Regions from separate parts of the Mesorhizobium sp. L48C026A00 genome, predicted to be linked through region 3. Evidence: riboswitches for the same ligand, from Rfam matches in the RefSeq annotation. Region 3 holds a riboswitch; each other region holds the start of a gene.

Region 1 (3,270 bases), on a different contig from region 3:
TTCAAAACTCCTGGATTTTCTTGGTTCCGCCAGCCCGGCGGGCAAATGCCGCCGCCGCTGTTGGAACGAACTGTTAGTTGTTGCCGAACAGGTTACGGTCGCTGCCGTTGACGGGTTTCTCGTCAGCCGGAACCGGATTCTGCGCCGAAGCCGAATTCCGAATCGAAGCCGTGTACGAGTTGCTGTCGACCGCAGCGGCCGGCTGGTTGGCGCCGTTCGATCCAAAGTTGTCGCTGCCGGCAAAAGCGCTGCCGGAGATGGCCACAATGGCGGCGGTGGCAAGAATGAGCTTCTTCATTTCAAATACTCCTGAGTTCCTCAGATCCCGAGCGGCGGACCGCCACTTTGCTGTTTGGGACCAGCTGTTAATTGTTGCCGAAAAGGTTGCGGTCGGCGCCCTGGCCAACGGGCTGCTTTTCAGCGTGAGCCGGCGTCTGGACAGAGGCCGTATACGAGCTGTCGACCGCGACGGCCGGCTGGTTGGCGGCGTTGGACCCATAATGGTCGCTGCCGGCAAAGGCGCTGCCGGTGATGGCCAGAGCGGCGACGGCAGCAAGAGCGATCTTTTTCATTTTAGTACTCCAGTATCTTGGTCTTCAGTCCGTCTAGCGGCGTGTCTTGGGAGGATGCGCGCGTCGTTCGGATAGCCCCGATGTGGGAAGGCCATTCGGCGGATTCCAATCACGAAGTTGTTCTGTGTGGACCAAGAATCTACACCTTGAAATTGTACCAGAGGCATCTACCACTATGGTTTTATGGTTCGTTTTCAATATTTTATGCCAAATTTGCCGTTCGACGATTTGACGGATTGGCGGATCTGCGTTCACTGCGTGCTGCACGCATTGTCAACAGAAACGAACCGTTCGGTTCGATTTTAGAAGCGGCTAATAGTCACTTTTGTAAACTGTTAACCTTCCTGGTCTCCGCCGCGGGTCGGATTCGATGTCACGGCAGCCGACAATGGCCGCCGACAAAGCGGGTTTCAGCCCTGCAGATATAAACCTGCAGGTTTCGCCGGCGGTGTCGCGCCGCATGGATACGATGTCGCTTTCATGCCGGCAGTCAGCCGGCCGGCATGATTAGATCACGCCATCTCAGGTGCCGCTTGGTGACGACGAAGCGGAGAATTGGGAAGCCGGTCAGAACCCGGCGCTGCCCCCGCAACGGTGGTGGAGTTCAAGTCGCAACGGGAGACCACTGGGCCACAAGCCTGGGAAGGTGTCGCGACGAGTCCGCAAGGACACTCCAGAGCCCGGAAACCAGCCCGAGATTTTCAGACTCGACTGATCGCGGTGGGCGGTCAAGAGGTGGATGATGCACGTCCGGCCCTGTCGCCGGCGTGCAAACGGTCCTCCCTCCATCACCACCAGTTCAGTCCTTACACGAGGACAGGACATGGACGCGCGCAACGACATGCTGAGGCTCTTGCACGGCCGCAGGCAAGGCTATTCGCTCGAGCAGCCCTTCTACACCGATCCAGATTTCTTCAAGCTCGACATGGAGCTGATCTGGTATCGCGACTGGCTGTTCATCGGCCACGATTGCGAGTTGCCGAAAGCTGGCAGCTATATCACCGCCCAGATCGGCGACTATCCGGTCGTGCTGGTCCGCGACCAGCAAGGCAAGATCAATGCCTTCCACAATTCCTGCCGGCATCGCGGCAGCCGTGTCTGCAATGCCGACAAGGGCACTGCGGCGAAGCTGGTCTGCCCCTATCACCAGTGGACCTACGAGCTGGACGGCCGGCTGTTGTTTGCTCGCCAGATGGCAGACGGCTTCGACAAAAGCCAGTTCAGCCTGAAGCCGGTGGCTTGCGAAAGCGTTGGCGGCTACATCTTCATCTGCCTGGCCAACGAGCCGGCCGACTTCGCGCCGATGCGCGCCATGATCGAGCCTTACCTCCTGCCGCACCGGCTGCGCGAGGCAAAAATCGCCTTCGAATCGACCATCGTCGAGAAGGGCAACTGGAAGCTCGTCTGGGAGAACAACCGCGAGTGCTACCATTGCGCCGGCAACCATCCGGAACTCTGCAAGACATTCCCGGAAGCGCCGACCGTGACCGGCGTGCAGGGCGCCGACAGCGATCCAGAGATGCTCGCGCACTGGGCGAAATGCGAGGCGGCGGGCTTGCCGAGCAAGTTCCGCATCGATCCGGCCGGGCAGTATCGCGCCACCCGCGCGCCGCTGCTGCGCGACGCCGTCAGCTACACGATGACGGGAAGACGCGCGGTGAAGAAGAAACTTTCCGACAGCGTTTCGACCGACCGTATCGGCTCGCTGCTGCTCTATCACTATCCGACGAGTTGGAACCATATCCTCGGCGATCATGCCGTCACCTTCCGCGTGCTGCCGATCAGTGTCACGGAAACGGCCGTCACCACCAAATGGCTTGTCCACAAGGACGCGGTCGAAGGCGTCGATTACGACCTCGCCGAACTCACCCATGTCTGGACCGAGACCAACGACCAGGACCGTCGCATTGTCGAGGAAAACGCCTTCGGCATCCTGTCGCCGGCCTATGAGCCCGGCCCCTATTCGGAACTGCATGAGGGCGGCGTCATCCAGTTCGTCGAATGGTACGCCTCCTTCATCGGGCCGCGCCTTGCCGAGGCCGGGCGGCCGGCGCTGCGCAGCGTCGCCTGAGCGAGGTCAAGGGGATGAATGCGATGACGGACCTTGGCCTCTACCGCCATCTCGACGAGATGGCGCCCTGGAACGACAGGCTCCAGGTGCTGGAAGTCATCGGCGTCAGCGACGAGGCGCCTGACGTGAAGACCTTTACCTTCCGCTCTGACAACCAGACCTGGTTCCGCTACAGACCGGGGCAGTTCGTGACGCTGGAACTGCCGACCACCGAGGGCCTGATGATGCGGACCTATACGCTGTCGTCCTCGCCGTCGAGGCCGTTCTCGATCGCGGTGACGGTGAAAGCGCAGGCCGGCAGCCTCGGCACCCGCTGGATGTTCGACAATTTGAAGCCCGGCGTTCACGTGAAGGCCTATGGGCCGGCGGGCGACTTTTCGCTGCACAGCCATCCAGCGGCCAAGTATCTGTTCATTTCGGCCGGCTCAGGCGTGACGCCGATGATGTCGATGCTGCGCTGGCTGAACGACTGCGCGCCATGGACAGATGTCGGCTTCGTCAACTGCGCGCGAAAGCCCGAGGAGATCATCTTCCGCAAGGAGCTCGAGCTGCTCGGCAGCCGCATGCCGGGCCTGACGCTCGGCTTCATGATCGAGGAGCGGTCCAGCCGTGAGGGCTGGTTCGGCC
Region 2 (3,270 bases), on a different contig from region 3:
AACCTTCTCAAGGTGATGTGCCGGAGTTTCATTTTCGGCCTCACCGCCGTTGTCATTTTGGCTCTCCTGCCGTTGGTTGCTCGCGAACAGGTCAAAGGGACCGCGGTCACCTACGGCGTGATGCTCGGCTTCTTCGGCCTGGGAGCGATTTGCGGCGCGCTCCTCATCGGGCGGGTCCGAGAAGTTCTCTCCAACGAATGGGTCATTCGCGGTGCGTTCTTTATACTGGCGATCAGCTGCTTCTTTCTGGCATGGAGTGAGCACGTTTGGCTGAGCTGTCTGCTCCTCATGCCAGCCGGTGCGGCCTGGATTCAATCATTCTCGCTGTTTAACGTCACAGTGCAGCTTTCGGCGCCGCGGTGGGTGGTTGGACGCGCCCTGTCTCTCTATCAGACGGCCACATATGGCGGCATGGCGGCGGGAAGCTGGCTCTGGGGCGAACTGGCGGATGTCCAAGGTGTTTCGGGAGCCTTCCTCGTCGCCAGCGTGGTTCTTGTGATTGGGGGACTGATGGGGATCGTTCTGCGTCAGCCGGATTTCGAAACGCTCAATCTGGATCCGACCAACAAGTTCAGCGAACCGACGCTGCAACTTGACCTGCGGCCACGAAGCGGTCCGATCATGGTGATGGTCGATTATCGTATCGATCAGAGAGATGTCCCGGAATTTCTCAGTGTGATGACATCGTGGCGAAAAGCCCGGCTGCGAGATGGCGCCAGACAATGGGCGTTGCTGCGTGACCTGGAAAAGCCCGAACTATGGACCGAGTGTTATCACGTGCCAACTTGGGTCGAGTACGTTCGCCACAACAACAGGCAGACCCAGGATGACGCCGAAATCGTTGCGCGCCTGGAAGCGCTGCACCGTGGCGATTGCCCGCCCAAGACGCATTACAAGATCGAACGCCAAACCGTGCGCGTGCACGACGATTTGCCGCTCAGGCCTCACTTGGACAGGACTTGAGCTGGCCCGGTGGTTTGAGCCAGGTTAGCTTGAGCCGGTGGGCTGCGAACAGCAGTTCGAGACATTGGCCTCGATCACTTCGCAACAGGCCGCTGCACTTGGCCTCGGGTGCTCCCCTCGAAATCGTTGTGTCGTGTCACCGACGGCGGCACGGCCAAGACCTTCCACATGGGTAACTGCCTCGCCATTGAGGCGAATGTGGTCGCGAGCAGATCACCAACAAAGCGGTCGGAACCTCGGAGCCGAAGTGCGACGCCGAGGTGGCGTTCGCATGATGCGGGAAGCAGCACCAAGGCGCTTGCCGGTATGTTTGCCGCCGGCAGCCGACGAACTCCTATCCTCCTGGACAAGGGCGCCGTGCGTCATTGCTTTGATTTACCGGCCGCTCAAGGCTCCCACAGTTTTCGCTTTCGAGACGACCTTTGGGAAACATGCAACGGGAATTTAACATAACGACATAAACATTTCTTTATGCGGCGTTGACAAGGAAGCGAACTGCTGTAATTGTCTCCCGTGTCGTGGTTCTCCGTACGGCGCTGCCGCAGCGGAGCTAAGAGGGAAGCCGGTGCGATGCCGGCGCTGCCCCCGCAACTGTTAGCGGCGAGCCAACTCCACTCATGTCACTGAGGCGAAATAGCCTTGGGAAGACGGGTAGAGGCTATGACCCGCGAGCCAGGAGACCTGCCACGGCGAATTACGTCCACGGGCCGGGTGTCTCGGTGGCCGCTGCAGCCTGGCGTTCGTGCCGGCCTGCTAGCGCCTTCCTTGTCACCGACGCCCCAACCATCGGGGTTGGCATGACTGTCTCTCAGCAAATTCCTGTAGCAACGCTCGGCGTGCCGCGCTTCGGTCGTAAGCGAGAACTGAAATTCGCGCTTGAAAGCTACTGGTCCGGAAAATCTTCCGCTGGCGACCTTCTCACGACTGCGAAGGCGCTGCGTGCCGCTAGCTGGGAGGAGCAGCGCGATCGCGGCGTGTCGAAAATCCCGTCGAACGACTTCTCGCTCTACGATCATGTGCTCGACACCGCAGTCATGGTCGGCGCCGTGCCAGCCCGTTACGCCTGGAATGGCGGCGAGGTCCCACTCGACATCTACTTCGCCATGGCGCGCGGCAACCAAGGTCAGACGGAGGATTGTGGACAGCATGCGGCTCATGGGCCTAGTGTAACCGCGATGGAAATGACCAAGTGGTTTGACACAAACTATCACTACATTGTGCCGGAACTAGACGATGATCAGACGTTCGCCCTTTCGTCGACGAAGCCGGTTGATTACTTCCTCGAGGCTAAAGCGCTCGGCATTCACACACGCCCAGTCATGCTTGGACCGATCACCTTCCTCAAGCTGGCGAAATCGCCTGCCGAAGGATTCGATCCCATCGCGCTCCTGCCGCGGCTGCTGCCCGTCTACGAGCAACTCCTGCAGAGGCTGAAGCTGTCGGGAGCCGACTGGGTGCAGATCGATGAGCCAGCGCTTGTCCTCGATCTGAACCCCAACGAACGAGCTGCGTTCGAATTCGCCTATGGCCAGCTGTCAAAAGCCGCGCCCAAGCTGAAGATCATGCTGGCTACCTATTTCGGGCCGCTGGGAGACAATCTCGAAACCGCGGTTTCTCTGCCCCTGGCCGGGCTGCATATTGATCTCGTGCGCGCTCCCGAGCAGCTGGAAACGGTGGGTCGGCTCGCACCGAAGGATCTGGTGCTCTCGCTTGGCTTGATCGATGGCCGCAACGTCTGGCGTGCGAACCTGCCCGCCATTCTCGACCGCATCAAACCGATCGTCGCCGGCTGGCCCTTGGACCGCGTCGAGATCGCGCCTTCTTGTTCGATGCTGCATGTGCCGATCGACCTGCGCATGGAGACGGAAATCGACGCGGATATCAGGTCGTGGCTCGCCTTCGCGGCCCAGAAGACCGACGAGTTGGTGTTGCTGGCCCGGGCCCTGTCCCAAGGCAGGGATGCGGTGGCAGGCGCTTTGAAAGCGTCTGCCGAGGCTGCCGCCACTCGCGTGACATCCACGAAGATCCATGACCCGCTTGTCGAGGGGCGGATCGCCAGCATCGACGACAGCATGAAGCGACGAGAGAGCGCTTTTGCCGAGCGCTCCAGAGTCCAGGCCGGCACGCTCGGGCTGCCGCCGTTCCCGACGACGACCATCGGGTCCTTCCCGCAGACGCCGCAGGTATGCAGGGCGCGGGCCGCTCATGGGAAGGGCCAGCTGAGCTATGTCGACTACGAGACCTTCCTGAAGAAGGAGATCGAGGCTGCAATTCGCTGGCAGGAAGAGATCGGGCTGGACGTGCTGG
Region 3 (3,270 bases):
CGTCTTGGCCGCGACCTCGGCGTCCTGCACCGCCTTGCGCTTGGCCATCTTGGCGCGGTGGCGTTGCTCGTCCCTGTCATCGATATCGGTCATATCACTTCACCTTGAGCGGCAGTCCCGCCACCATCAGCAGCACCGTGCCGGCGACGGCGGCGACCTGCTGGTTGAGCCGGCCGGCGGCATCGCGAAACCGGCGGGCAAGCGCATTGTCAGGCACGATGCCCTGGCCGACCTCGTTGGAAACCACGAACCACGGGCCGCGCGGCCGCGACAGCACATCCGCCAGCCCTCGGCATTCGGCCTCAATGTCGCGTTCGGCCAGCATATGGTTGGACAGCCACAGCGTCAGGCAGTCGATCAGGACAGGCCGGCCGTCAGGCAGCGCCCCGATCGCGCCGACGAGATCGAGCGGCGCATCGATCGTCGTCCAGCCGTCGCAACGCCGCGCCCGGTGCAGCGCGATGCGTTCGTGCATCTCGTCGTCATAGGCTTGCGCCGTGGCGATGTAGGTCCACGGCGCTGGACAGGCCGTCACCAGGCTTTCGGCATGCGCGCTCTTTCCCGAGCGTGCACCGCCGACGACCAAGGTCAGCTTGCTGCCTGGAGCAGCGCGATCAGGCAAGGCTATCGCGCAGGCCGGTTGCGGTGCCGGTCAAGCGGCCGCGCACCAAGCCGACGACAGCGCCGAGCACCAGCCAGAACACCAGATTGGTCAGCGTCACCGCCACCACGAACTGGTGGTGCAGGCCTTCCGGGATGGGCGATTCGAAACTGTCGGGCTGCGGCGCGCCGACAATATGCGGCGCGACGATCAACGCTACGGCAAGAAGGGCCAGCGGCAGCGATTTGCGAAAGGCGAGCAGCCCGAGACCGGCAGCCGTCGCCACCACGGTCGCCGTCCACCAGATCTGGCGCTGGGCGAAATCGGCCGCCGGCATCGCCGGCAATTCGGGCGGCAGGCCGAGGTTCGGGGCCAGCGTGAACACGGCGAAGCCGGCAATCCCCCAGAACAGGCCCTGTCGCCAATTGCCGATGCCGCCGGCGAATTCCGAAGCGGCGACCAGGATCAGCGCAAAGCCGATGCCGGTGACGACGTTGGCAACGACGTTGAAAGCGAAGCGCTCGAAGCCATCGGCCGGCGCCCAGCCTTCCTCTTCCGCGGTGGCTGCTTCAGCCGGCACGGCGCTGCTCATGGCATTGCTGCCTGCTGCGGCCGGCGCCAAACCATGGTCATGCGTGTGACCACCGCCGGCCTGTTCGTAGACTTCTGCCTTGAGGATGAGTGGCACGGTGGCGTAGGCCTGCATGCAGGCCAGAACGACGCCGGCCACTAGCCCTGCGATCGCCGCGATGAACACGACGTTGCGAAACAGTGTCATGGTGTCAGCCCCTCGTCAGTGGCAGGGAAAGCCCATCGAATGGCGATAGTCGTGAGCGGCATTGTGGACCGCATCGATATGCGAGAAGCCGACAAAGCCCATGACGAAAACGCCGAGAAATGCAGCAAGCGCCAACTGCACAAAGCGCGACTGCGAGGAGACGGAAGCGCCGAGCGAGACGGAAGCGGTATTCATGTCTTGTCCTTTCGCCCTCCACCCGAGGGCATAGAAGTCAGTTCTCCTGTCGCCGGCAGGTCTCCTGGCTCGCGGATCAGCGCCCTTCCCCACCTTCCCGAAGAAGCTCTTCCCGAAGAAAATCTTCAGTGGCATATGGAGAGGACTACCGCACACAGTTGCGGGGGCAGCCACGGCATCGGGCGAATTTTGCCCCTACCGCATTCCCTCTTGGTTCCAAAACGGAACCGACGACGGCTGCGACTATAGGCAGAATCGCCGCGCCCGGCAAACCAAATTCCGCCAGCTAGCAGCGCGAATGCGCCGTGCCGGCAGACCAGCTTGGTTCCTCGACGCCGCGATCTTGACAGGTTGAAAGCCGATCGTCCGCGCTGCCCCGGGGCGCTGTCATCGATGGTTTCGCCAATCACCAGCGTTGCAAGAAGGGCGCCGGCGTTGCGGCCAGCTTCTTTCGCCCCGTTTACGGGGAGAAATGCCCGGCAGGGCAATGAGGGGCGGCGCCGGCCTCGACCACTGGCTGCGAGCGGCATACGGCGCTTTAGCCTAAGCCCTGGGCATCAATGGGCCCTGTCTTCTTTTGTCCGGGGCAACCATGATAGTCGTCTTGCAGCACTGAATCAGAATTGCGAGACCATGACCATTCCTACGCCGGCCGTTCAGGACCGATCCAGGCGCATCATCGCCATCGACGTAGCCCGCGGCATCGCTTTGCTTGCCATGGCGAGCTACCATTTCACCTGGGATCTCGAATTCTTCGGCTACACCGATCCCGGCCTGACCGCCTTTGGCTGGTGGAAATTCTACGCGCGCTGCATCGCTTCGACCTTCCTGTTCCTGGTCGGCGTCAGCCTGTTCCTCGCCCATGGCAAGCAAATCCGCTGGAACGGCTTCTGGAAACGCTTCGCCATGGTCGGCGGGGCGGCGCTCGCCATATCGGCCGCCACCAGGCTTGCCACACCCGACAGTTTCATCTTCTTCGGCATCCTGCACGAGATCGCGCTCGCCAGCCTGCTCGGCCTGGCGTTTCTGCGGCTGCCGGCGCTGCTGACGCTGGTTGTCGCAGCTTTCGTCATCACCGCGCCGCTCTACCTCAGGTCCGAGATCTTCGATCATCCGGCCCTGTGGTGGGTCGGCCTGTCGGCAACCAACCCGCGCTCCAACGATTATGTCCCGCTGTTTCCATGGTTCGGCGCTGTGCTTGCCGGCATCGCAGCGGCAAAGCTTGCCTTCGCCTCCGGCATGCTGACGCGGCTGGCGGGCCTAACGCCCGGCCGCTGGACTAATCCGCTGGTCTTTATCGGCCGGCACAGCCTCGCCTTCTATCTGATCCACCAGCCGGTGCTGATCGGCTCGGTCTGGCTGATTTCGCAAGTCATGCCGGCAGCCGTCGAAACCAGGCAGGTCACCTTCCTGAAAGAATGCCAGGCATCGTGCGAGCAATCGCGCGACACGGAGTTCTGCAGCAGCTATTGTGTCTGCATGCTCGATACGCTCGAGGGCGAGGCCACGTTTGATCGGCTCTACCGCAACGACCAGGCTGCGGAATGGAAGGCGCATCTCGACGAGCTCGCCGGCGCCTGCACTGCCAAGGCCGACGGCACTTTGATGGAGGGAGGAGCACAATGACCGACCATCAGCAGAAACCGGGCCAACAGAAACCGGGACAGCAAAAACCGGGGTTTATACCGTGGCCGCC

Evidence for each region. Region 3 has a riboswitch for cobalamin ahead of X738_RS56220 (CbtB domain-containing protein). Riboswitches for the same ligand answer to the same signal wherever they lie in the genome.
Region 1: linked by a shared signal. The riboswitch ahead of X738_RS46325 (aromatic ring-hydroxylating oxygenase subunit alpha) and the one ahead of X738_RS56220 (CbtB domain-containing protein) in region 3 are both predicted to bind cobalamin.
Region 2: linked by a shared signal. The riboswitch ahead of metE (5-methyltetrahydropteroyltriglutamate--homocysteine S-methyltransferase) and the one ahead of X738_RS56220 (CbtB domain-containing protein) in region 3 are both predicted to bind cobalamin.

The regions. Positions count from the first base shown of each region.
Region 1 covers NZ_AYWU01000001.1:163,020-166,289, forward strand. The annotation lists gene X738_RS46315 (DUF680 domain-containing protein) at 74-298, opposite strand; gene X738_RS46320 (DUF680 domain-containing protein) at 366-572, opposite strand; cobalamin riboswitch at 1,080-1,282, shown strand; gene X738_RS46325 (aromatic ring-hydroxylating oxygenase subunit alpha) at 1,396-2,643, shown strand; gene X738_RS46330 (hybrid-cluster NAD(P)-dependent oxidoreductase) at 2,667-3,270, shown strand, end outside.
Region 2 covers NZ_AYWU01000063.1:2,305-5,574, forward strand. The annotation lists gene X738_RS79710 (MFS transporter) at 1-963, shown strand, start outside; cobalamin riboswitch at 1,466-1,666, shown strand; gene metE (5-methyltetrahydropteroyltriglutamate--homocysteine S-methyltransferase) at 1,761-3,270, shown strand, end outside.
Region 3 covers NZ_AYWU01000006.1:469,686-472,955, reverse strand. The annotation lists gene cobO (cob(I)yrinic acid a,c-diamide adenosyltransferase) at 1-93, opposite strand, end outside; gene cobU (bifunctional adenosylcobinamide kinase/adenosylcobinamide-phosphate guanylyltransferase) at 95-592, opposite strand; gene X738_RS56225 (CbtA family protein) at 615-1,379, opposite strand; gene X738_RS56220 (CbtB domain-containing protein) at 1,395-1,574, opposite strand; cobalamin riboswitch at 1,612-1,821, opposite strand; gene X738_RS56215 (heparan-alpha-glucosaminide N-acetyltransferase) at 2,208-3,200, shown strand; gene X738_RS56210 (methyltransferase family protein) at 3,197-3,270, shown strand, end outside.